3 regions of the Kurthia sp. Dielmo genome follow, and region 3 is predicted to be linked to each of the others. Evidence: a T-box and tRNA genes for the amino acid it is inferred to sense, from the RefSeq annotation. Region 3 holds a T-box; the other regions hold tRNA genes.
What was found. A T-box is a leader RNA that pairs with one kind of tRNA and senses whether it is charged. The one in region 3 lies ahead of argS (arginine--tRNA ligase), so its partner is inferred to be a tRNA-Arg.
Positions count from the first base shown of each region.

Region 1: it encodes a tRNA-Arg, which carries the amino acid that the T-box ahead of argS (arginine--tRNA ligase) is inferred to sense. The anticodon was not compared.
Region 2: it encodes a tRNA-Arg, which carries the amino acid that the T-box ahead of argS (arginine--tRNA ligase) is inferred to sense. The anticodon was not compared.

Region 1 covers NZ_HE578958.1:135,245-143,157, reverse strand. The annotation lists gene KTHG_RS09300 (NAD(P)H-dependent flavin oxidoreductase) at 1-513, opposite strand, end outside; gene KTHG_RS09295 (MFS transporter) at 791-1,993, opposite strand; gene KTHG_RS09290 (MarR family winged helix-turn-helix transcriptional regulator) at 1,993-2,430, opposite strand; gene KTHG_RS09285 (transglutaminase-like domain-containing protein) at 2,548-3,123, shown strand; gene KTHG_RS09280 (metal-sensitive transcriptional regulator) at 3,350-3,652, shown strand; gene copZ (copper chaperone CopZ) at 3,665-3,871, shown strand; gene KTHG_RS09270 (heavy metal translocating P-type ATPase) at 3,953-6,355, shown strand; tRNA gene KTHG_RS09265 (tRNA-Arg) at 6,452-6,525, shown strand; gene KTHG_RS09260 (cold-shock protein) at 6,778-6,978, opposite strand; gene KTHG_RS09255 (CarD family transcriptional regulator) at 7,186-7,647, opposite strand.
Region 2 covers NZ_HE578957.1:544,103-552,015, forward strand. The annotation lists gene KTHG_RS07595 (DUF1641 domain-containing protein) at 1-414, opposite strand, end outside; partial or broken gene KTHG_RS07600 (AraC family transcriptional regulator) at 961-1,095, opposite strand; gene KTHG_RS07605 (hypothetical protein) at 1,156-1,395, opposite strand; gene KTHG_RS07610 (8-oxo-dGTP diphosphatase) at 1,513-1,980, opposite strand; gene KTHG_RS21140 (hypothetical protein) at 2,093-2,236, opposite strand; gene KTHG_RS07615 (DUF2252 domain-containing protein) at 2,257-3,567, opposite strand; gene KTHG_RS07620 (DUF1307 domain-containing protein) at 3,701-4,159, shown strand; gene KTHG_RS07625 (cupin domain-containing protein) at 4,249-4,785, shown strand; gene KTHG_RS21145 (hypothetical protein) at 4,824-4,973, opposite strand; gene KTHG_RS07630 (hypothetical protein) at 5,161-5,601, shown strand; gene KTHG_RS07635 (hypothetical protein) at 5,770-6,171, opposite strand; tRNA gene KTHG_RS07640 (tRNA-Arg) at 6,322-6,395, opposite strand; gene KTHG_RS07645 (YfcE family phosphodiesterase) at 6,476-6,970, opposite strand; gene KTHG_RS07650 (XTP/dITP diphosphatase) at 6,981-7,571, opposite strand; gene racE (glutamate racemase) at 7,661-7,913, opposite strand, start outside.
Region 3 covers NZ_HE578959.1:275,932-283,844, forward strand. The annotation lists gene KTHG_RS12580 (MerR family transcriptional regulator) at 1-807, opposite strand, end outside; gene KTHG_RS12585 (SigB/SigF/SigG family RNA polymerase sigma factor) at 1,180-1,977, shown strand; gene argS (arginine--tRNA ligase) at 2,144-3,817, opposite strand; T-box leader at 3,855-4,068, opposite strand; gene KTHG_RS12595 (MDR family MFS transporter) at 4,298-5,488, shown strand; gene KTHG_RS12600 (YdhK family protein) at 5,509-6,063, opposite strand; gene KTHG_RS12605 (HAMP domain-containing sensor histidine kinase) at 6,114-7,151, opposite strand; gene KTHG_RS12610 (response regulator transcription factor) at 7,148-7,798, opposite strand; gene KTHG_RS12615 (hypothetical protein) at 7,906-7,913, opposite strand, start outside.

The DNA of each region.
Region 1 (7,913 bases), on a different contig from region 3:
ATGCCCACCTGCTTCACTACCTTGTAAAACAATCGCATCAAAGCCAGCGTGCGCAATGGCTAGCGCTTCATTTTTGGTTGTAGCCGTACCAATTAAAAATACATGCTGTTTTTTTAATTTATCAATGATAGTTTGATTTGGCAGACCAAAAGTAAAGGAAATAATTTTCACATCTTCTTCTATGACAGCTTGAATTTGTTCATTGAAGTGATTTTCAAAATGTAAATTAGGGGAAGCAGTAAGATTTAGTTTAGTATAATCAGATTGCAAAGCTTCGCAGGCATTTGTGAATACTTCTTTAGATAATAAAGGAGGATTTTGTACAAATAAATTAACGCCAAAAGGTTTGACTGTTTTCATACGTATCTCTTGAATAGCTAATTTTAATTCGGATTTTGTAGCATATCCTCCGGCAATAAAACCTAAAGCCCCTGCCTCACATGAAGCAGCAACAAAATTTGGTGTTGTAACCCCAGACATAGGAGCTTGAATAATTTTTACTTTGTCTAACATATGCGCTCACCTCATTAAAATAGATTATCTAATCTTATTACCCGATGACTTTATAAAATATACTTAGATCGTCAATCCCTTACAAGATATAGTAGAATTTTAATAAAGATAGATAATATGAAAAAGAGGTTGGGACAAAACACGTTATTTTCTTTTTTAGCGTTCGCAACGAAAAAACGGAACCGCGCCACCGCGCGGTTCCGTTTTTTTCTTATGCCCATAGGAGAGGTTGTTTTTATACGTATGTCCCAGCCTCTTTTTATTTTGATATGTTTAGTTAATATGCTTGTGCTGTTAATTCTTTATCTTTGCGACCATGCAGCAACATATACAGCACAAGTGTAACGAGAATTAATACTGCTAAGCCAATATACAGTGTGCCAAAGCCGAAAATTGGTTCGACAAAACCAAGAATGTATGGTCCAAAGCCAAGGCCGGCATCGAGTGCGATAAAGAATGTTGATGTGGCAAGTCCAGCGCGTGCACCTGGTGTTACTTTAAGTGCAATCGCCTGTGCACCAGACTGTAAGTTACCATAACCAGCCCCAATAATAACGGCGGCTAATAATAATAGAAATCCAGAATGTGTCACACTAAGAATGGCAAGTCCTGCTGCAAATAAAATGAAGCAAGGAACCATAATAGCATTTGAGCCTTTGGTGTCCATCAGGCGACCGCTAAATGGACGTGTAACTAAAATAGCTACAGCATAAACTAAGAAGAAGAAACTTGCCGCTGCTACTAAGTCACGCTCTTCTGCAAAGAAACTAATAAAGGATAAAATGGCGGCGTATCCAAGCGACATTAAAAACGTAATAATGGCAATTGGAATCGCATTAGGTTCAATATATTGTTTTAAACTGAATTTCACTTTAGGTGCATCAGCAGCTGGTTGTAATACCGATGCTTTTTGTACACGAACTGTTAAACCAATAATAAAAGCAAGAGCTGCTAAAATAACGCAGAATAAGAAAATCGTATTATAGGACACAAGGCGCCCAAGCATAATGCCTAAAAAAGGACCGATAGCTGTACCAAGTGTTGTACTCATACTAAAGTAGCCAATGCCCTCCGCTTTACGTGCAGAAGGAATAATTTGTGCAATGATTGTGCTTGTGGCAGTAGAGGCAACACCCGCGGCAACGCCGTTTACTAAACGGAAAATAAGAAGCATCGTAATACCACCACTATGAACGAAATAAAGTGCTGTAGTGATAATAAATGCTGCTAAGCCAATCATCATAATTTTTCGTGCACCGACATTGTTAATGACGCGTCCTGCAAACAAACGGCCGACTAATGTCCCGACAATATAAATTCCTGTAGCAAGACCTGCTTGACTTGTGGTGGCATCATATTCATTTTTAGCGAATGATGCGATGGTCACCATTAGTAAATAGAAAATTAAAATGACGATGAAATTCATCAGTGAAACGATAATGAAATCCTTCGTCCATAGCTTGTCTTTTGTATGACTCACTATTTATCCCCGGCTCTCTTTATTAAATTTTGTTGAATTTGATTTAATGTCTCAATAAACATTTGTTGCTGTTCAGCATCAATACCTGTCATTGATTCCATTTCAAATCGGTCGACATATGTACGAACTTCAGCATACATCTTGCGCCCTTCATCTGTGATGAGTAATCGCTTTTTGCGCTTATCTTCATGAGAAGGCTCAACACGTGCATAGCCTATCGACACTAAGTTTTTCATAATACGTGTCACATTTGGTTTTTCAATCCCTAATAATTTAGCGATTTCGACGGATGTTAATTGATCATCCAGAATTAAGTAATAAAGAACGGACCAATCTGAGCGATGAATGCCTTGTTGTTGTAAAATAGCATTTAATTGTGCCTCAAATGTGCGGTTCGTTAAAACAAGCTCATGATAGAGCGTCTGAAACATATGCATATTGTCACCTCATAAAAAAGTAGTTAACAAGATTAACTATTTTGTAGAACGTTTTTAATCATAAGAGATAAACCAATGTTTGTCAATACGCTATACTGACAAAAAGGGGGAAGTGAAATGAAAGAATTTTTAGAGGCAACAGCCATTATTGATTATGATGCACCCGTAATTCAGCAACTTGTAGCACAGTTATTTCATCAAGAGGATAGTGATGTTCAAAAAGCACAGAAGGCCTTTGTATATGTACGTGATAGCATTGCGCATACATGGGATATTCAATCGAATCGTGTCACTTGCTGCGCATCAGATGTTTTCGTGTATAAGGAAGGCTTTTGCTATGCAAAATCACATTTACTAGCAGCGATACTACGTTCGCAAGGAATACCCACAGGCTTTTGCTATCAAAAATTACTGCTATTTGAAACACCGGAGCAGGGCTATTGTTTACATGGCCTAAATGCAATTTATTTAGAAAATCGCTGGATACGGGTTGATGCACGGGGGAATAAACAAGGTGTTGATGCACAGTTTTCACTTGAACGTGAGCAGTTGGCTTTTACTGTGAATTCAGCGCTTGGTGAATGGGATGATAAAACAGTTTATTCAGAGCCAAATGAGGGAGTAATTCGAGCATTAAGTAAAAACAAGGATGCTAAAAAATTGTATGTATCTGGATTACCGGTGAATTTATAAATACTATACAGGGGTATATGAAGTAATAATTATAAAAATATAAAGTTATAAAAACTTGTTTTTTTAGCATTTATATTATTTTTTATGGATAAATTATAATATTTTTTAATATACCTATATAAGGTATAGATATATTGATTGAAAAATTATAAAATCTTAATAATTTACATACCCCCTTTAGGTATGGTAGACTGAAGGTGTAAATAACAGAAGGAGGATGAGGCGCATGGAACCTGAAATGATATCATGTCGAAAAAGCCACCATCCGGAAAAAGTAAAAAAAGATTTAACGGTCCGCTTGAATCGTGCGGAAGGTCAAATCAGAGGAATCAAACGCATGATTGAAGAAGATACGTATTGTGATGATGTAATTACACAACTTGCAGCAACCCAATCAGCTTTAAACAGTGTGGCTAAAATTTTACTCGAAGGTCATTTAAAAGGTTGTGTGGTTGATCGCTTAAATGAAGGCGATGACGAAGTATTGGATGAGTTACTCGTAACATTCCAAAAATTAATGCGAAAATAGGAGGCAATTCAAATGGAAAATGTAACATTAAATGTACAAGGTATGTCATGTGGACATTGCGTGAAAGCAGTAGAAAGTAGCGTAGGGGAATTAAACGGTGTAGATTCAGTAAACGTTAATTTAGAAGCGGGTCAAGTAGCTATCGCATTTGATTCAGCAGCCGTTACATTAGATACAATTAAAGAAACAATCGACGACCAAGGTTATGATGTTGTTTAAATAAGATAGGAGAGTGGAATGTCCTCTCCTTTTTATTTTCAAAATTATATACCCCTTATAGGTATGAGGAAGGTGGAAGAAATGACACAACAACTAAAAGAAAGTAATCTTCAAATATCAGGTATGACGTGTGCAGCCTGTGCTACGCGGATTGAAAAAGGTTTAAAAAAATTAGATGGTGTGGAAGATGCAAATGTAAATCTAGCGATTGAACGTTCAACCGTCCATTATGATCCGGAGAAAATAACAGAAGAAGATTTTGAAAAGAAAATTGAAGCGCTTGGCTATGGTGTTGTTAAAGAAAAACAAGAGTTTGATATTACCGGCATGACATGTGCAGCTTGTTCGGCACGTATCGAAAAGGTACTAAATAAAATGGATGGTGTATCAGTAGCAAATGTCAATTTGGCACTTGAACGGGCAACGGTAGAGTTTAATCCAAGTAAAGTGTCTACTGCAGATATTATTGCGCGCGTTGAAAAAATTGGTTACGGTGCGCATAAACACCAAGATGAGGCAGCTGTTGATTACCGAGAGCAAGCAATTAAAAAGCAACAATGGAAATTTATCGCGGCAGCAATACTATCATTACCACTTCTTTGGACGATGGTAGGGCATTTCTCCTTTACACAATGGATGTACGTACCTGATTTATTTATGAATCCGTGGTTTCAATTTACGTTAGCAACCATTGTTCAATTTGCGATAGGCTATCAATTTTATGTAGGGGCATATAAAGCACTTCGAAATGGTAGTGCGAATATGGATGTCTTAGTTGTACTTGGGACATCTGCTGCATATTTCTATAGTGTTTATGAAGTGTTAACGATGCATGGAAATCATATGCCGCATTTGTATTTTGAAACGAGTGCAGTATTAATTACATTAATTCTGCTTGGTAAATTATTTGAAGCAAAGGCAAAAGGCCGCTCATCTGAAGCAATCAAAAAATTGATGGGACTACAAGCGAAAACAGCGATTGTTGTCCGACAAGGCGAAGAACTTGAGATTCCATTAGAAGAAGTTGTTGTTGGCGATACAATTATCGTGCGACCAGGTGAAAAAATTCCTGTAGATGGGCAGGTGCTCGAGGGACATACAACGATTGATGAATCGATGTTAACAGGTGAAAGTATGCCAGTTGATAAAACACAGGGCGACGAGTTATTTGGCGCCACAATTAATAAAAATGGTGCGATTAAAATGACCGCAACGAAAGTTGGACGTGATACAGCACTCGCACAAATTATTAAAGTCGTTGAAGATGCACAAGGTACAAAAGCACCAATCCAACGTCTAGCTGATAAAATTTCAGGTATTTTTGTACCGATTGTTGTCGGCATTGCGATTATCACCTTTATTGTATGGTATTTCTTTGTACAGCCAGGTGATTTTGTGCAAGCATTAGAAGTATTAATTGCGGTACTTGTTATTGCTTGTCCATGTGCACTCGGTCTAGCAACACCAACATCGATTATGGCTGGTTCTGGACGTGCTGCTGAATATGGTATTTTATTCAAAGGTGGCGAATATCTCGAGCAAACGGGAGCGATTGATACGGTCGTCGTTGATAAAACGGGTACTGTCACAAATGGGGAGCCAGTTTTAACAGATGTGGTGACAACATTACCTGAAGCAGAATTTTTAGCATATGTGGCAAGTGCCGAACGAAAGTCAGAGCATCCTTTAGCACAAGCCATTGTGAATGGTGTGAAGGAGCGCGGCATCTCGTTATATGAGCCGCAATATTTTGAAGCAGTGCCAGGATACGGTGTGCAATCAACAATTAATGCGAAAGCGACGGTTGTTGGGACAGTTAAATTAATGGAGCAGTACGGCATTGATGTATCATTCGCACTTTCGCAAAAGCAAGCGTTTGAAAAGCAAGGGAAGACGGCTATGCTTGTGGCAATTGATGGTGAATATGCTGGCTTAATTGCTGTAGCAGATACTGTAAAAGATACGTCAAAAGAAGCGGTAGAGCGATTACATCAAATGGGTCTTGATGTGATTATGATGACAGGTGATAATGAAGCAACTGCACAAGCGATTGCGGGTGAGGTTGGTATTAAGCAAGTAATTGCAGGTGTTTTACCAGAAGGCAAAGCAAATGAAATTGAAAAATTACAACAGCAAGGCAAAAAAGTAGCGATGGTAGGCGATGGTATCAATGACGCGCCGGCCCTTGCAACGGCAACGATTGGTATGGCGATTGGTACGGGAACAGATATTGCAATGGAAGCGGCCGATATTACATTAATTCGCGGGGATCTAAATAGTATTGCAGATGCCATCTTGATGAGTAAAAAAACAATGACAAACATCAAACAAAATTTATTTTGGGCATTTGGCTATAATACATTAGGTATTCCAATTGCGGCACTTGGATTATTAGCACCATGGGTAGCAGGTGCGGCAATGGCATTTAGTTCTGTATCGGTTGTATTAAATGCACTGAGATTACAGCGTGTGAAATTAAAATAATGAAATAAAAACAGAAATTGTGTTGACGATTTCTGTTTTTTTTGCATGCCTTTTTATTTTTGTGAAATAATGCTATAATAGAAGACGTAATTTTACGTCCTTGTAGCTCAGTAGGATAGAGCAACTCCCTCCTAAGGAGTAGGTCGCAAGTTCGATTCTTGTCAAGGACATTCCAAATCAAATAAGACATTACTATATGAAGCACTTTCAATTTTTTCTATATTACAGGTTGTGTACCGTAATAATGAATAGAATGAGTTGAAGGTGTTTTTTTGACGAGGAAAAAGAGTAGGCTGATAGTAAAGAAGTTAGGTAGCTTATATCTTTTAAATGTTTTTTGCTAGTAGTACTATATTTCACGATAAAGTTATATAAAAAAAGCACCCTGTAAACAGGATGCTTTTGAAATCGTTAACTAAAAATTAAAGTTTTACGATGTTAGCAGCTTGAGGTCCGCGTTGGCCTTCTTCTACTTCGAATTCTACTTTTTGACCTTCTTCTAAAGATTTGAAACCTTCGCCTTGGATAGCTGAGAAGTGAGCGAATACGTCAGAACCGCCTTCAACTTCGATGAAACCGAAACCTTTGTCTGCGTTAAACCATTTTACTGTACCTTGTGTCATTTAAATGACCTCCATTTAATTATATTTAATAAGATTATAATTCCTCAAAAAGAAAAAATTCACATATTACAAAAAATACTAAATCAATCACTAGTACGCTTTGTAATAGGTGAATTAATTATTATCTTGTAAATTTCTTATTAAATATAGTATAAAGGAAAATATTACATTTGTCTACTATATTAATACATCTATAAAAAAATTAAATTAACTAAAAATATTTAATTGATCTTCTGTAATGCCTTTGATTAATTTTAGTTCACTACGTAAAAATTTCTGTGCATGATCTAGCATTTCTTTTTCACTTGTATTTAATGCTTTTTCTTTTTTTAAACGGCTTAAGTCGCGTACAACTTCAGCACAATCTTGCATACTACCAGTTTTTACTTTAGTTGTATTTAATGTATAGCGTTGTTTCCATGGTAGTACTTCTTCAGACTGCTCGTGCTGAAATACTTGGATAATATGATTTAATTCTACAATATCTGTAACGGGACGGATATTTGAACTTAGTATTTTATCTTTAGGTATTGTAATTTGCATATTACTGATAGCCATTTCAATAACATAATATAATTGTTTTTGTCCTGATATTTCTTTTTCTTCTACTGCTTTTATTGTACCCGCACCTTGCATTGGATAAATGATGTTTTCACCAATTTGAAACATCGAATCCACCTCCGTTTATAGTCATCTATTTCATAATAACATTTAAACGTAATTTTATCAAATTTTTAATGATAGCATAAAGTTATTTTTCGTGTCAAATTATTTCTATTAAAAAATCATTGATAATAATATGGATAGAAAAAATAAGACAATTATAATAATAATTTATTAAAAATAACCTCTTATATTTTAAAATAATGCGACTTTAGAATGGATGTTCAGCGTTGTACAAATGACAGGAATTTGTTATATTCAATACAAAGTGA
Region 2 (7,913 bases), on a different contig from region 3:
TTTGTTTTCTTTTGAAACTTCTAAGAAAGCATTTGCAAAACGGAATACGCTTTGTACTTGTGGGTCTTTCATTAATTTTAAAATGCCGAATAAGCCGATTTGTTCGTGGCTTACATCTGCGCGGTCTTTTGCTTCAATTGCAGTTGCAGCTAAACCTTTTGCAGATTTTACGACTGGTCCTACGATTTCAGAAGTCGCGTTGACCATATCATTTTTGAATACCGTATCTGTAGCAAGACCTTGTGCCACATCATACACTTGTGTAAGAGTTGTCACCATTTCTGCAAGTTTTGGTAATTCGTTCACTAAAGCTGTTAATGAAGCTTGTACTTGTGGATCTAATAATTGGTCAAGTACGTCTAATTGTTGTTGGTTTACTGCTGGTTGTTGTGATTGAGTAGTCTGTTCTGACATATCCAATTCTCCTTTACAATAACTATTTCTGTGACTTCACAAACGTGAAATTTGTGTCTAAGAGCATTTTGCTCTAGTGTAATGCGCTTCTAAATGATCTTTCAGGCATCGCCCATCGTCGCGGTGCAACTTTCCATTACTTCATCAAACTTCCATTCAATGAAGTGAAGAAACGACAAATAACAAGTAACATAATGCGAATGTTCAAGACTGTTCAAATAGGTGTTGTCAACAAATCTCAAATCAATTTTAACATAGATTACTTTGAAAAACAGTTGTTTATCGAGATTTGCACGCATTCGGAAAACTTCCTTTTTACGATTTCGTGAAGCCTTTCACAAAGGATTATACACCTGTCTAACGATAATTCCTATAGTGATTAACTGAAAATTCTTTCAATAACTTTTTTTCATAGAATTTTTTCAAAACTTCTATGAATCTTTAAATATTTTAACGTTAAAATATTTAACACCTTCACTATCATAACATAAATCGTTATAAATCGCCGAAATGAATACTTAAGTTTTTAAAGAAAACAGGATACCGCTAACTATAAATACTGCGAAACTGCTTTGGTGTACAGTTTGTGAATTTTTTTAAAACTTTTGTAAAATGGCTTTGATCATGAAAGTGAAGCAACTTCGCAATAGAGTGATTGACCTTTCCTTCATCAATCATTGCATATGTAACGCGTATTTCATCAGTAAAATGTGCTAATGAAAAGCGAAAATGTACGACAGGTCAAACAATAATCGTAGTTGTCTGTCGCTTAAAAAGATAATAGCATTCGATATTATTAACACGCCATTTTTGATAAGACGCCCATTCTTTAGGAAATGTTTTTTTAATAACTTGTGCAATAAAAGGTTGAGCCCCTATATAAGCCATTGTATGTAAAATTTCTTTTGTTGCATTATGCACAACAGTTACTGGGATATGAAACGTTTCTTCAATAACTAAACGTTCTTCGTCTACTCCCACAAAAATTCCTCCTTCACGATTGCCAACATCTAATTTAGCGACAAAATAAATGAATTTTCGAGAGAAATTTCGCGTACTTTAAAAAAGGCGCCAAAAGGAATTGGTTTTTACACAAAATTACATTTTATGGATTCTATATCCTTCCACCTCTTGCCTACTTTCATTCCATTCTCCGTGAATTTCAAACACCCCCTCTTCAAAAAACAATGGAAATCGACGTTTAAACCATGGCTGCATTGGTAATGACATTGCTTCATCTAATGTAACCCAGCACAATTCGCCTTCTGGTGGATGTTCGAGTAATGTACCTTCAAAATCTGTTGCGACATAATTAAATACCATATAGCGATAATTATTTTTCGTATCCGCATAGCCATCCACACCTTTATAGATGAGATTTTTCACCTTGAGCCCTGTTTCTTCAAAAACTTCACGAGCTGCACCTTCTGCAATGCTCTCAGGAAAATCCACTTTACCACCCGGCCCTAGATACCCTGGAAAGCCTCGTTCTGGTGGACGATTTAGTAATAAAATACGCTCTTCTTTCTTCACAATACACATCGTATAAATATCCGTATTAATCATATTTGTTCACGCCCCTTTTCTACACTTATCATACTGCTTTTAAAATATTGATTTCAATCCTACAATAGCGCTTAAAAATTGAACAAGCAGGAAATTGAAATCTCCCGCTTATTTATTTTTGATGACGACATTTTTTACAATAGCTATTTACTAAAATAAGCAGTTCCTCTGGCTTTATCGCATCCCCAAGTCTTATTGTTTTAATGACTACTCCACATTTTTTACAATGTACTTCTTTTTCAAATGGTATTGGCATATAATCCCCCCCTCATTCCTTTATCGGAGAATTATGGCCGTCTTAAATGTTTCATAATCTCTCTTCACTTGCTCCTTATACATAAATGTCGCATACGATACATAGTGAATAAACTGCTCTTTGTCAGTAATCGCCTCTAAAATTTCTTCTGCGCTACGATATGCCCCTTCGATATCTGCACGCGTATGGATTTTCGCCGCGACACAGCCCATCGTCTCAACCGTCCGCTTATAATCCTTCTCCGTCACTAAATCGTTCGGCTTCACTTTCTTTTTATATGGGGACCGTTCACGAATATAAAACTCCTTATCGCCAATAGTCATATAGCCAACATACGGATCATTTAAATGATGCATCGCTTTTTGTGTCGCTACAACGCGTTCTCCTTGATGCGGATGTTTCTGCCAAAATGTTTCGTTGTAGGGTAGAAAATAAGCTGGCACTGGCGGACGTGCTTCTTTCATTTCAAGCACCAAATCATCATGACCTCCCGCTTCTAGCCCGCCCTCAATCAAAATATAATAGCGGCTTAGGCCAATAGAAGCCGTCCCTGAGCCGTATTTACGCGCAATATCTTTAATGCGAAAATGCTGTGCATTGGGCACATGTTTTTTCTCAAGCGTCTTTATATAGTCCTGCATAACCTCCCCAATTTGCATCGCCTCATGTCCCGTTACTGGCTGCACCTCTTCGTCAAAATGAAATACGCGTTCGCCTCGCTCATTACTGTACGTAATGTCGGCTAAGAGATGATTGCGCTTACGCTTTTCTAATTTCTTTAATACTTTTTTTATCGGTTTTTTCGTATTGTCTACTGTGAATACAAGCGTTAGCGGATCTTGTTCGTTCGCCACAAAACGTGCTAGTTGCTTATAATAGCTTTCCGTAAACGTCCGAATGAATGTCCGCTGCTCTTCAGCTGTGCGTCCTTGCTCATCGGCATAAAGCGCAATGCTCGTACTCATGCGCAAAATATCGTATAAATAGGAACCAACATAGCCTTCATCAAAATCATTGGCGTCAAAAACGATTTGTCCCGCTTCATTTTGGAAGCATCCGAAATTATCCATATGCATATCTCCTTGAATCCATACGGGTCTATGCTCAGGCGTATGATAAAGCGATGGAATCTTCGTCACATCATAGTAAAATAAATAGGCACTCCCTCTAAAAAATCGGTACGCACTCTCCTGCATCTTGTCATACTTTGCTTGGCGCTGTGCCTCACTTAGTCCCATACAGTCCACATCAAATTCATGTAGCACGGTTTCAATAAAATGCTTACGCAAAGCTTGGCGTGTATGTTTCACACGTTCATTATTAATCGGCATCGAACTCCTCCTTTAATATTTCAACTATGTAACGAAGCTATCAATTTCATGTAATTTCACTGTTTTGCCTATATTATTACCCTCCATTTCGATACACTTAACAACGTAAAAAAAGAAAAGGTTGGTGATTCGAATGATGAAACGCACACTATGTACCCTACTGGTCGGTACAAGTTTTTTATTAGGTGCTTGCACACAAGAAGATACAGCAACCTATGAAATGCAGCAAGACGGCATCGACATGACCGTCAAAAATTATTATGTAGATGATACTATTACAAAACAGCATATTGAAACGACGATGTCATATAAAACGCTTGGCTACGCTTCAAAAGAAGCTGCACGTGAAGCGAATTTAGATGCTGAGCAAGAATATAATCACGAAGCTGGTATACGCTATAAAGCAAATTATAAAAGGAATGCGATTGCAACCAATTTGACGATTGATTATGATAAAATCGAACATTTAGAGGCACTTGAAAACTTGCGGGGCGTTACCTTTGAAGTAGAATCGACAAATCCGGTTCAAGTAAATAAAATCAAGACCGAAATGCTTTTAAAAGAAAATGGTTTTAAGAAGCTTGAGGAGTAATTTGTAAGCTATTGTAGGGCGAAAAAGGACATAGGCAATTTCGACTGTTTCTGTTACACTAAATGTATTGATTTAAAGGGGATTAGACTATGTTGCCAACTACCGTAAAACACCGTTATACAGGCGAACAAATTACGTTTGTCGAACGCACGAAAGACTACACCATTATTGAAGTAACACTACCAGCCAACGGGGATGGCCCACCACTACATAAGCATGACCGCTATGAGGAAAATTTTGAAGTCATTAGCGGTCAACTAACGGTCACTGTAAATAAAAAAACGACCATTTTAAAGCCAGGTGATGCAGCACTTGTTCGTCTAAAACAGGCACACCGCTTCACAAATGCACATCCAGAGCCGGTAACATTCCGTGTGACACTAACACCACGTTGTGATTTTGAGACGTCTGTGCGCATTCATTACGGACTGATGGACGATAATCTAACAGATGATAAAGGTAATCCGAAAAAATTTACCCATCTAGCTATTATCCTGTACTTCCAAAACACATGGATTGCTGGTATTCCAATTAGTATTCAACGCTTTATTGCGAAGCGCATTTTAGCGAAAGCTGAGAAAAACGGTACGTTAAAAGAATTAGAAAAATATTATATTGAAGCATAAAAAAAGAGGCTCTCACACATGTGAAAGCCTCTTTCTTATTATTTCCCTTGCTTTGCTTGTTTCTTTTGTAAATATGCCTCACGTAATTGTGCAAGACGTTCTTGTTTATTGGACTGAGCCGGCTTGTTTTTTTCGTGGAACTTCGTTACTGCTGCCTGGCCTTTTGAATCTAATTGATATTTTCCCATTTTGGTTCACCTACTTTTTGTTAACGTAACCATACTACTATACATTATTTTCGTCGATTCGTGTAAAGAGAATGTTTGGAAAAAGATGCTACCTTATTTTTTCTTTTTAACCTCATCTTAACCTTTGGCCTATAGGATAGGTAGTAAGAAGTGGTAATCTACCACTAAAAATGAATGGAGGTTTACAATGAAAAAACGTTTAATTAGTAGTAGTATGGCTGTTGCTTTATTATTTACAGGTGCTGGACACTCGTCTGCAACTACAGTAACAACTGCAGCACAAACAAATTTATCAAGCTTGCAAGGTATGGATCTCGAGAACGCATTATTGGCCGTGCAAAGTCAGCGCGCAGGTTTATTGGAAGATCAACTAAAGAATCAGCTAGAACAGGTACAAGTACGAAATGCTGAGATTTCAAAACTTAATGAACGGTTAGCTACTTGTAAGAATGAAGAGGAAAGAGCATTGATTAAACAACAAATGGATACGCTAGCCAATTCGCAGCAAATGGATACGCTTCGTCTTCAAAGCTTATCAAATAAACGCAACGAAGCATTTGATACAATGACTAATTTCATTAAAAAAATGCAAGATAATCGTTCGTCTATCCTAACAAATATGCGCTAATAAATAAAACCTCCACCGTCGTTTGAATACGGTGGGGGTTTTCATGTTTATATATGGCTTTCTATCGTTTAAAATTCCGCTTCAATATGCTCAAAATATCATCGCAATTTAGCTTGAAATATTGAAAACCCTCTCCTAGTGATTTCATTCCTATTCTCGTATGTACTGTTAGTCACTCGTCTCAAGCAATTCTCTTGTCTTCCAGTCATATACTTTGTAATCCATTTCAAACTGATGATTGTGACTTACCGTAATCTCACAATAATATGGATTGGCCTCGCCATATGCGGGTAGCTCGGGTTTCCCCTTACTCCTAATTTCCTCGTCTAAATACACCATATCAAAATACGTTTTCGTCGTATGATGTCGCCCACTTTTAGCGGTATCAATCGTACATTTCCCCTCTAGCTTGTCATAGTCTTTTGCCACAATTGATTTTAAATCCGGTACCGTAAATACGAGTAGCCCGATTCCCACTACAAATAGCCCGAGCGTTTTTAAAATACTTAAAAACGGGAAAACCCGGTCCTTAACCATTATGATTAAAAGAAAGATACTGCCAGCCGCCATCACAATACCCACAAGCAATACAAGATAATAATCGATTATTCTCCACTTCCCTATGCCATATTCTCTTTATTTTATCATTTTCTAGAAAACAAAAAACGCATTAAATTCTTATCTAATAAGAATTTAATGCGTTTTTCGATGACACCTTGATGTCCCAGGAGGGATTCGAACCCCCGACCGACGCCTTAGAAGGGCGTTGCTCTATCCAGCTGAGCTACTGAGACGGTATTGCCTAATTCGATTAGGACAATACTTATTATATAGGACGTTTCTATAAGCGTCAATAAATTTTTTTAATATAGAATTAGAAATTAATTTTTGTAATGAGCTGATGTTGATCGTCTAAAAATGTAACGCTATAGCTATCGGCTGTTGTCTCAATAACCGCATAGCTTTTTTCTTTACGGCCACGTGGTGATTTGAGGCTACCAGGGTTTAAAAAGAGTGTGCCATCAACTAATTCAGCGCCTAAAGCATGCGAGTGACCAAATAAAACGATATTGGCACCAACCTCCTGTGCACGCATCGCAAGTGGTGTCAGTGTCGTTTTGACATTAAATAAATGACCATGTGTCATAAATACCGTCTTATCCTCGACATCGACCACTTCCTCTACTGGATAGTTCACATCATAATCACAGTTCCCGCGTACACGTTTACAATCTTTTATATGCACATCCTCATAAGCAAGCTCACTATCGCCACAATGGAAATAATACGCTGCATCTGGATGTGCTGCGATCACATCAGGAATAATTGCAGCATCTCCATGCGTATCACTTAATACGACAATCTTCATCGAATCCCTCCTATAATTTACCTGCTAATTTTTCTGTTAATAAACGCAGTGCATTGCCTCGGTGAGACACCTTGCCTTTTTCCTCTGCGCTTACTTGTGCTAATGTTTTGCCGAGCTCTGGCATGTAGAAAATCGGATCGTAGCCAAAGCCAGCCTCTCCTCGGCGTTCACGTAAGATTTGACCCTCACAGTAGCCTTTTACAGTCATCGTGTCCATCTCTGGACCTGTGATTGCTAGGCAGCATACGAAACGTGCTGTACGGTCCTTATCTGGCGTTTCTGAGAGCTTTTCAAGCACTTTATCGATATTCGCTTCATCATCATGGTCGCCTGCGTAACGTGCTGAATAAACGCCTGGTTCGCCGTTTAGTGCATCCACTTCTAAGCCACTATCATCGGCAATGACTAATTGCTGTAAATCTTTTGCTAGTGCCTCTGCTTTTAAAATGGCATTTTCCTCAAATGTTGTTCCTGTTTCCTCAATATCCATGCTTGGTGCGACATCAAATAGTGTTAATACATCATAGCCAAGTGGTTTAAAGATGGCTTCAAAATCATGTGCTTTCCCTTTGTTTTTTGTAGCGATAACGACTTGTTTCATAATTAATTCCCTCCATATGTAGAAAAGGAGCTGCCATGCAAAACCTTCTTCTGTTGAAGAAAAGCTCCTGCGGGACAGCCCCTTGTTTGTTATAACGTAATGCGCGCTGCATTCACGTCATCGATTGGTAGCCAGTTCGTTGCGATATCTTTAAAGATTGGCAATGAGCCTGTTGCAAAAAATCGATGTTGTGGTGCAGTTGTGGCACTTCGTTCGATACCTTTGAATTGTAGAATATCTAATGCTTGCTTCGCTGTCTCAGTAGCTGACGATACGATATGTACCTGGTCGCCAACTGCACGTTGAATCAAATCTTTAATAATTGGATAATGGGTACATCCT
Region 3 (7,913 bases):
TTCAGTATAGATTCTTGCACCTTCGCCACCAATGACGAAGCGAATATGCGGATGCTGTGCCGCAAATTTTTCGAGATTGAGTAATTCATCAGGAAATAATTCAAACGGCTTTAATGTAGCTGCTGATAATAAAACGACTTGTGGCTCAAGCTTTAATATCAGTGCTTCGATCGTAGAAACAGAGGGTGAGCTACCAATCATAAAATTACGATAGCCTTTAATACTTGCTTGAATTAATAAAATTTCAATAGCAATTTCGTGATTTTCTCCAGGCAGGCACGCACCTAAAACTAATGGACGTTCATTATTGACCGGGAAGCTTCGTCGAATGGTCGCTAAAAAATCACGAATAATCGTTGAAGCAAGTGTTTCTTGGTACTCAAACCAAGAATGATTTTGCCAATTGTCGCCTACTTGATGCAAGAAGGGAATAATCAATTGATGTAAAAATTCATTGATACTTAAAATAAGATGCGCTTCCTGTAATATTTTATGAAAAGCTGCTTCGTCGCAATTCCAACCATACTCTAATAATTTAAATAAATAATGAGTCGTTTGTGGTTGGAACGCTGGCAACGTATTTGTCTTTTCCATTGCGCTACGAATCGTTGCACCGTCACGAATATAGTGTTGTATTTGCAATAAACGTAAAACATCTGACTGCGTATACTGGCGATAACCATTCTCTAGCCGGGTTGGTTGAATAAGTTGATGGCGTTGTTCCCATTTTCGAATTGTTTCTTTTGTAAGACCTGTAATATGTGACACTTGTGAGATTGTATAGTGATAATCTGAGTGATTTAGCATGATGACCCAAATCCTTTCTTCCTTTAAATTATAGGCGATTTTGAGCATTCATTCAAATTGTCTAATATTATTAAAAAAACATTATACAAAAAAATATAAAAAATAATAAATTTATAAAAAAGAAAGGAATTTAGTTTGTATATTTATAACTAATTAAGTCTTTTTTTAAATATTTATATACTTTTTAAGGTCTAAATGCTTCTAAAAGACATATTTTTTTATTTTTTTAAATATGTATGTTTCAAAGAGACTATTGATGATGATTCATTAGTACAACTTTTAAAAAAATAAGTTTGACAATGTTTAAGGAGAGGTAAAGTCATATTAGATTTATCAGAAGTTCATACTAATCAAACAGGAGGAACTTAACCAATGAAAAAGAATTCATTTAATGAACAAGAGATTCATGCATTATTAAAAGACGCACAAAATGGAGATACTGATGCAGCAGCCGAGCTTGTAGACCGATTCCAGCCTCTCGTGTTGTCAATTGTAAATAAGTATTCACGCAAGATGAATGAACGTGAAGATGTTGTACAGGTGGGCATGATGGGGCTAACGAAAGCGATTCAAAAATTTGATTTGAATTTAGAAGGAAAATTCATTTCATACGCTGTTCCGACAATCGCTGGGGAAATCAAACGTTATTTCCGAGACTGCACATGGGACGTACATGTGCCGCGCCGCGTCAAAGAATTTTATATGCATGTCAATAAAGCAGTGAATGAATTAAATGAACAATTACAGCGCTCGCCTAAAGTTTCAGAAATTGCGGAATATCTACAGGTAAAAGAGGATGTTGTATTAGAAACGATGGAACTAATGAGTGGCTATAACACATTATCTCTAGAAGCTCCTGTAGAAATGGGCACAACAGATGGTGCACCCTCTACATACAATGATTATCAAGGGATGATAGATGACAATTACGAGAAATTTGAAGATCATCTAGTGTTAAAACAGTCTTTAAATTATTTGACTGAGCAAGAACGAGAGATTGTTGAACTTTTATTCTTTAAAAACTGGACACAAACAGAAGTAGCGGATAAGTTTGGCGTGTCGCAAATGCATATTTCACGTATGCGTCGAAAAATCCTTTTAAAATTAAAAAATACAATTCGTGCGCATGATAATTTAGATATGCCACAGCGTTTTTCAAAAAATGCGTAGTATCAAAGAAAATCGCGTCTAAAAAAGAGTCTGGGACAAAACACGTCATTTTCTTTTTAAGCGTTCGCAACAAAAAAACCGGAACCGCGCCACAGCGTGATTCCGGTTTTTCGTATGTTCCTAGGAACGGGGATTTTTACACGTATGTCAAAGCTTCTTTTATACCCTACATATGCGCTGGTGCCTCAATACCTAAAAGATTTAAGCATTGCTCTAAAATAATAGACGCGGCATACAGCACGGTTAAGCGGTCCTGCTGCGTGTCATCCTGCGTTAAGACTTTTTGTTGACCATAGAATTTATTAATGGTGCGAGAAAGTTGTAAACTAAATTTAGCAATTTGAGAAGGGTCTGCCTGTGTATAGGCACGCGCAATCGTCGCTTCAAATGTTTCGAGCACTTTAATGAGCGGCCATAATGTATCATCGATTGCTTGAAGCGGAGTAGTATGTGCTTTAAAATCGGCTTTTTCAAGTAATGTATGAATACGTGCATTCGTATATTGCACGTATGGACCAGTCTCGCCTTCAAATGTTAGCATTTGCTCGATTGAAAATTCGATATCATTTAGACGGTCGTTTTTTAAATCATTGAATAATACGGCGCCGATACCAACTTGTTTGGCAACTACATCACTATTTTCAAGCGTTGGATTTTTTTCTAGAATGGTTTGCTTTGCAGCTTCCATTGTTTCATTCAATACATTTGCTAATAAGACAATTTTGCCCTTACGTGTCGACATTTTTTTGCCGTCTTTTAGCATCATACCAAATGGAATATGGGCAAATTTTGATGCGTCATAGCCCAGTTTATCAAGCACTTGGAACCATTGTTTGAAGTGTAGTGTTTGCTCGCCACCAACAACATAAAATAGTTTTTCAGGTGCGTAGTTTTCGAGACGATAAATGGCAGCAGCTAAGTCACGCGTTGCATAGAGTGTCGCGCCGTCTTTCTTTTTAATTAAGCAAGGAGGCAGGGTTTCACCTAAATCAACGACCTGTGCACCTTCTGAAGATGTTAGTAATTTTTTAGCTTCTAGCTCTTCTACGACGCGGTCCATTTTATCATTATAAAAGGCTTCGCCATTCGTTGAATTAAAATGAACGCCTAAAAGCTCATAAATTTCATTAAATTCGAGTAAGGAAGCTTCGCGGAATTCTTTCCAAAGCCCAAGTGCTTGTGCATCTCCGTCCTCAAGCGCTTTAAATGCCTGGCGTGCTTGCTCATCAAGTGTAGCATCTTTCTCCGCTTCCTCATGGAATTTTACATAAATCTTTAATAACTCTTGGATTGGCTGCTGACGAATTGCCTCAGGATTGCCCCATAAGCGATACGCAACGATTAATTTTCCAAACTGTGTACCCCAGTCTCCAAGATGGTTAATGCGAACCGCTTCATAACCCATTTTTTCTGCAATATTCGAAATTGCTTGCCCGATAACCGTTGAACGTAAATGCCCCATTGAGAAGGGTTTCGCGATATTTGGTGATGAATAGTCTACAACCACTTTTTTGCCATTCTTCGGTGCCGTCGCATAGGCAGCTCCCTCGCTCACAATTGCTGGAATAATCGTATTCGCGATAGGAAGCGGCTGTAAGAAGAAGTTCACATATGGGCCGTTTGCAACCACTTCTTTAATACGCACATCTTGCAATTTTTCTGCTAAATCCTTCGCAATGTGAACAGGAGATTGGCGTAGCTGTTTCGCTAAAATAAAACATGGAAAGGCAATGTCACCTAGTTCATCATGTTTTGGTTTTTCAAGTAATTGTTCGATTGTCGCTTGGTCAATGGCGTGATCAAGTGTGTCATGTAGTAATTGTGCAATCATTGTTTTCATTTTTTTCTCCTCCAATAAAAAAAGCCCTCGCCTCTATAAAAGAGACGAGAGCATAGATTCCCGTGGTACCACTCTAGTTGCCAAAATTTGGCCACTCATCATTGTTAACGAGGATTGCCCCGATACTTCCTACTACGTTTCAGAAGTTTTCTCCAAAGTGCGGTTCACCGTATGGATTTGTCTAGGCTTACACCAATTCCTAGCTCGCTTAACCCTCTCATATCGGCTACTCTCTTTTTCATCGAATTTGTCGAATCATTGAATTGTGTTCCATATTACTAGAAAAAAATACATTGTGCAATGTTTTTTTGAAAATAAAAAAACGCCCTTTCGGAACGTTTGTTCTGTTTTTGCCGCAGTTTAAATAAATTACGTATTATTCGATTTCTATTATTTTTAGTATACCTGATTGTAAAATATAAGTCTATTTTTTACTAGAAAAGCTCGGTATAGTAGACGATACAGTGAGGGGGAAAGCGCATGAAATGGAATAAAAATTTGAAAATTCGTCTTGTAGGAGAAGGGTTATTTAACCTATGCTACTGGATGTATTTCCCGTATATGGCCATTTATTTTAGCAGTCAATTTGGCGTACAGCTAGCAAGTATATTGATGATGATTCCACCGTTTGTGCAGCTATTCGGCCAATTGATCGGTGGGGTTATTGCCGACACACTTGGGCGACGAACAACGATGCTTATTGGTGCTAGTATTCAGGCAGTGATGTTTGCATTATTTGCGTTATCAACGGAAAACTGGCTTGATTATGTCGCCTATGTGTTGATTGGCATTGGCGGTGCACTTTATAGCCCCGCGAGTGACGCGATGGTTGCCGATTTAGTGCCAGACGAAGAGCGCAAGCACGTATTTGCGACATTTATTACCGTCAAAAATATTGGTGCGGTACTGGGCCCGGTAATCGGGGCCACGTTATTTTTCTCTTATCGCACATCTTTATTATGGGCCTGTACGCTTATTTTAAGTGTGTATCTACTCATTATTTTTATTGAAATGACCGAGACCTTACCAGGAAAAAGGCCCGCTAAAAAAATCACACGTAGCCTCCTAGAAAAGGCCGGCAATTATCGCCTGATTGTGCAAGACCGCGTATTTTTTCTCTATATTTTAGCTGGTGTGCTATCGATCTTTACCATTATGCAGCTCGACTTATTTATCGCTAAATACATCGTTGATGAAGTACCCGCACAGTGGCATTTAGATAGTCGTTCTATTCTAGGTCTTCTTTTAGGCATTAACGGTCTGATGTTTGTGGTGCTTATTTTACCGACAACACGCTTACTTAAAAATTGGCGGGACCGAGATGTGTTTATTTTATCCTGCCTACTAAACGGTGGTAGTTTATTTCTTATGAGTATAACAACCAATCTTGTGCTACTCATTGTACTCATTGTGACATTCACGCTGGGTGAAATTGTCCGCGCACCTGTCATCAATCATTTTGTTAGTAGACATGCACCAGAAGCGATGCGTGGCCAATATATGGGTGCTTCTAACATGCAATATACGATTGGTCGTATGTTGGCGCCTCTTATTTTTTTCGTATCCTCTCCTATACTAGCAGGAACAACGCTATTTATCGTATCAATAATAAGTATGATGCTTTATCTAAAAATTTCTCACTATCCGTACAAAGTAAAAGGATTGGAATAATCAATTCCAACCCTTTAATTTTAGTGAGCAGCTCGTAATTCATTTTCTGTTACCCATTTATGATTTTTAATCATTTGTCCATCTGCATCTTTATAATCGACCATATAAACGGTCGTTTTTTTAGCGGAATCAATTGTCGCTCTAGCACCGGCCATTCCTTCCATATGGTCAGCAGTTAGAGTTACTTTGTCACCCTTTTTATACGAAGTAGGGGAGGCTTTCTTGATTTCTTCATGAATGACCCATTTATGGTTTTTGACAGGTTCTTTTTTACCCGTAGTCGGCGTGTAAGTCACGCTATATACCGTAGTGTCGTACGCACCTGAGACAGTCGCTTGTTGTCCGTCCATACCAGGCATATGATGGGCCTCCATGATTACCTTACTACCTACTGAAAATTTAGGATTCTTTTCTTTTTTAACAGCATCCGGTGCTCCTTCACTTGACGAATGATTCATCGATTCATGATTCATATCATGTTGCTGTTTTGGCTGTTCTTCCGTCGTGTCAGCTTGTCCACATGCACTCAGACTTATTACTCCAATGATAGCTGTTGTCATAATCCATTTTCTCATGTATTCTCATCCTTTCTTTTGTTTCATTATAAAAAGAACTTATGTAGAACTTATGAAGAATGGCGAGGAAGATCAATTTGACAAGTCATGCCACCTATATCATTATTTTTCATCATAATGGTTCCTTGATGGGCTTCTACTAATGCTTTTGTAATCGTTAGTCCTAACCCTTTATTAGAAGAGGATGTACTACTAACATAGCGCGTAAATAGCTTTTCAGGAGTGGGTGAGCCACCACCTGTATCTGCGATAATAATACAAAGAGATTGCCCATTTTCCTTTGCATAACACTGAATACGTCCATCTGATTCGACAGCGTGAATGGCATTTTCAAAAATATTTTGTAAAATTTGTGTAAGTCGTTTTTCATCGACGAAGCCCTTTAAATGAGGTGCTACATCAATCGCTAACTCCATTTTTTTTGATAAACAAATCGGCGCATAAAGCATCGCCGTTTTTTCGATAATTGGTGCAATGAATTGGTTTTTTCGCTCAATAGTGAATTTCGGATCATTAATCACATTTAATTGATCTAGCTCTGCTACAAGACCAATCAATCGATCTAACTCCGCTGTACAATTTGATAAACGTGCTGGTGTTACTTCCCAAAGGCCATCTTCAAAAGCACTTAATTGACTTTTTAAAGTAGCCAATGGATTCCGTATTTCATGTGCCAGATTTTGAGTCATTTCATTTCGTGATTGCTCATACTGAGCGAGTGTTTTATCGAGTGTCTGTAGGGAACACCCCAATTGTCCGATTGCATCATTTGGCATAGAAGGTAAGGAGACATATCTTTCTCCTTTGACGAGCTTAAGCGCAAAAGCTTGAAGAATGTGCATTGGCTTGATAATCATTCGCGCTAATAAAAAACTCGCAATGCTAATTACTACGAAAAGAATGAGTAATGTCCAACTAGCTGTTTCTCGTAAAGCCATATCAAAATGGGCGAGGAGTGCGTCATTTTGACTAGAATCGAGCATTTGAAAATGCTTATGTGCTTTATGTAATAAGATATACATACTGATTATTAGCGTAGAAAATGTGAAAAGAGTCAACAGAATCGTTATTTTCACTACAAGTTTCATGAGAGATGACTCACTTCTTCTAATTTATACCCAATACCAAAAACAGTTTGAATGAGTGGGTAGTTTATTTTCTTCCGAATATTTTTTATATGCTGATCAATAACCCGTGGGTCTGTCTCTTCACTAAATAAATTTTCAATCATTTCATAACGACTAAATACTTTCGTTGGATTCTCAAGTAGTAATGTCATAATTTTCCCTTCATTTTCTGTCAACGTAACGGCTTCATCCGGTAAGGTAAGCAGTCGTGCTGTTGCTTCATAATTAATTGCACCCACTTGAAGATTCGCTGATTTCGGTAAAAGCCTTTTTGCACGTGCTACGATTTCTTTTGGATGAAAAGGTTTAATCACGTAATCGTCAGCTCCAATATGAAATCCATTGAGCTTATCTTCAATGCTAATTTTTGCGGTAAGCATAATGACAGGAATCGATGTTTCTAGCTTTAGATAGCGACAAATATCTTCACCACGCATATCGGGCAGCATTAAATCTAAAATAACTAAATCAACAACATGTTTTTCAAGTAAATCTAATGCCTGACTTCCTGTATGCGCTATAACTACATGCGCTGGTAATTTTTCAAAATACGTTTGTAAAACATCGGTAATAGGATGTTCGTCGTCAACAAGTAAAATGGTGTTCATTTTATACCCCCCGCCCCTTATTGTTGACTAATTAGAGCGAGGTTGCAAGAAACTTGCGACCAATCAAAAAAGATAGCATCTCTTTTTTTAGAAGAGAGCTATCTTTTTTAAAATC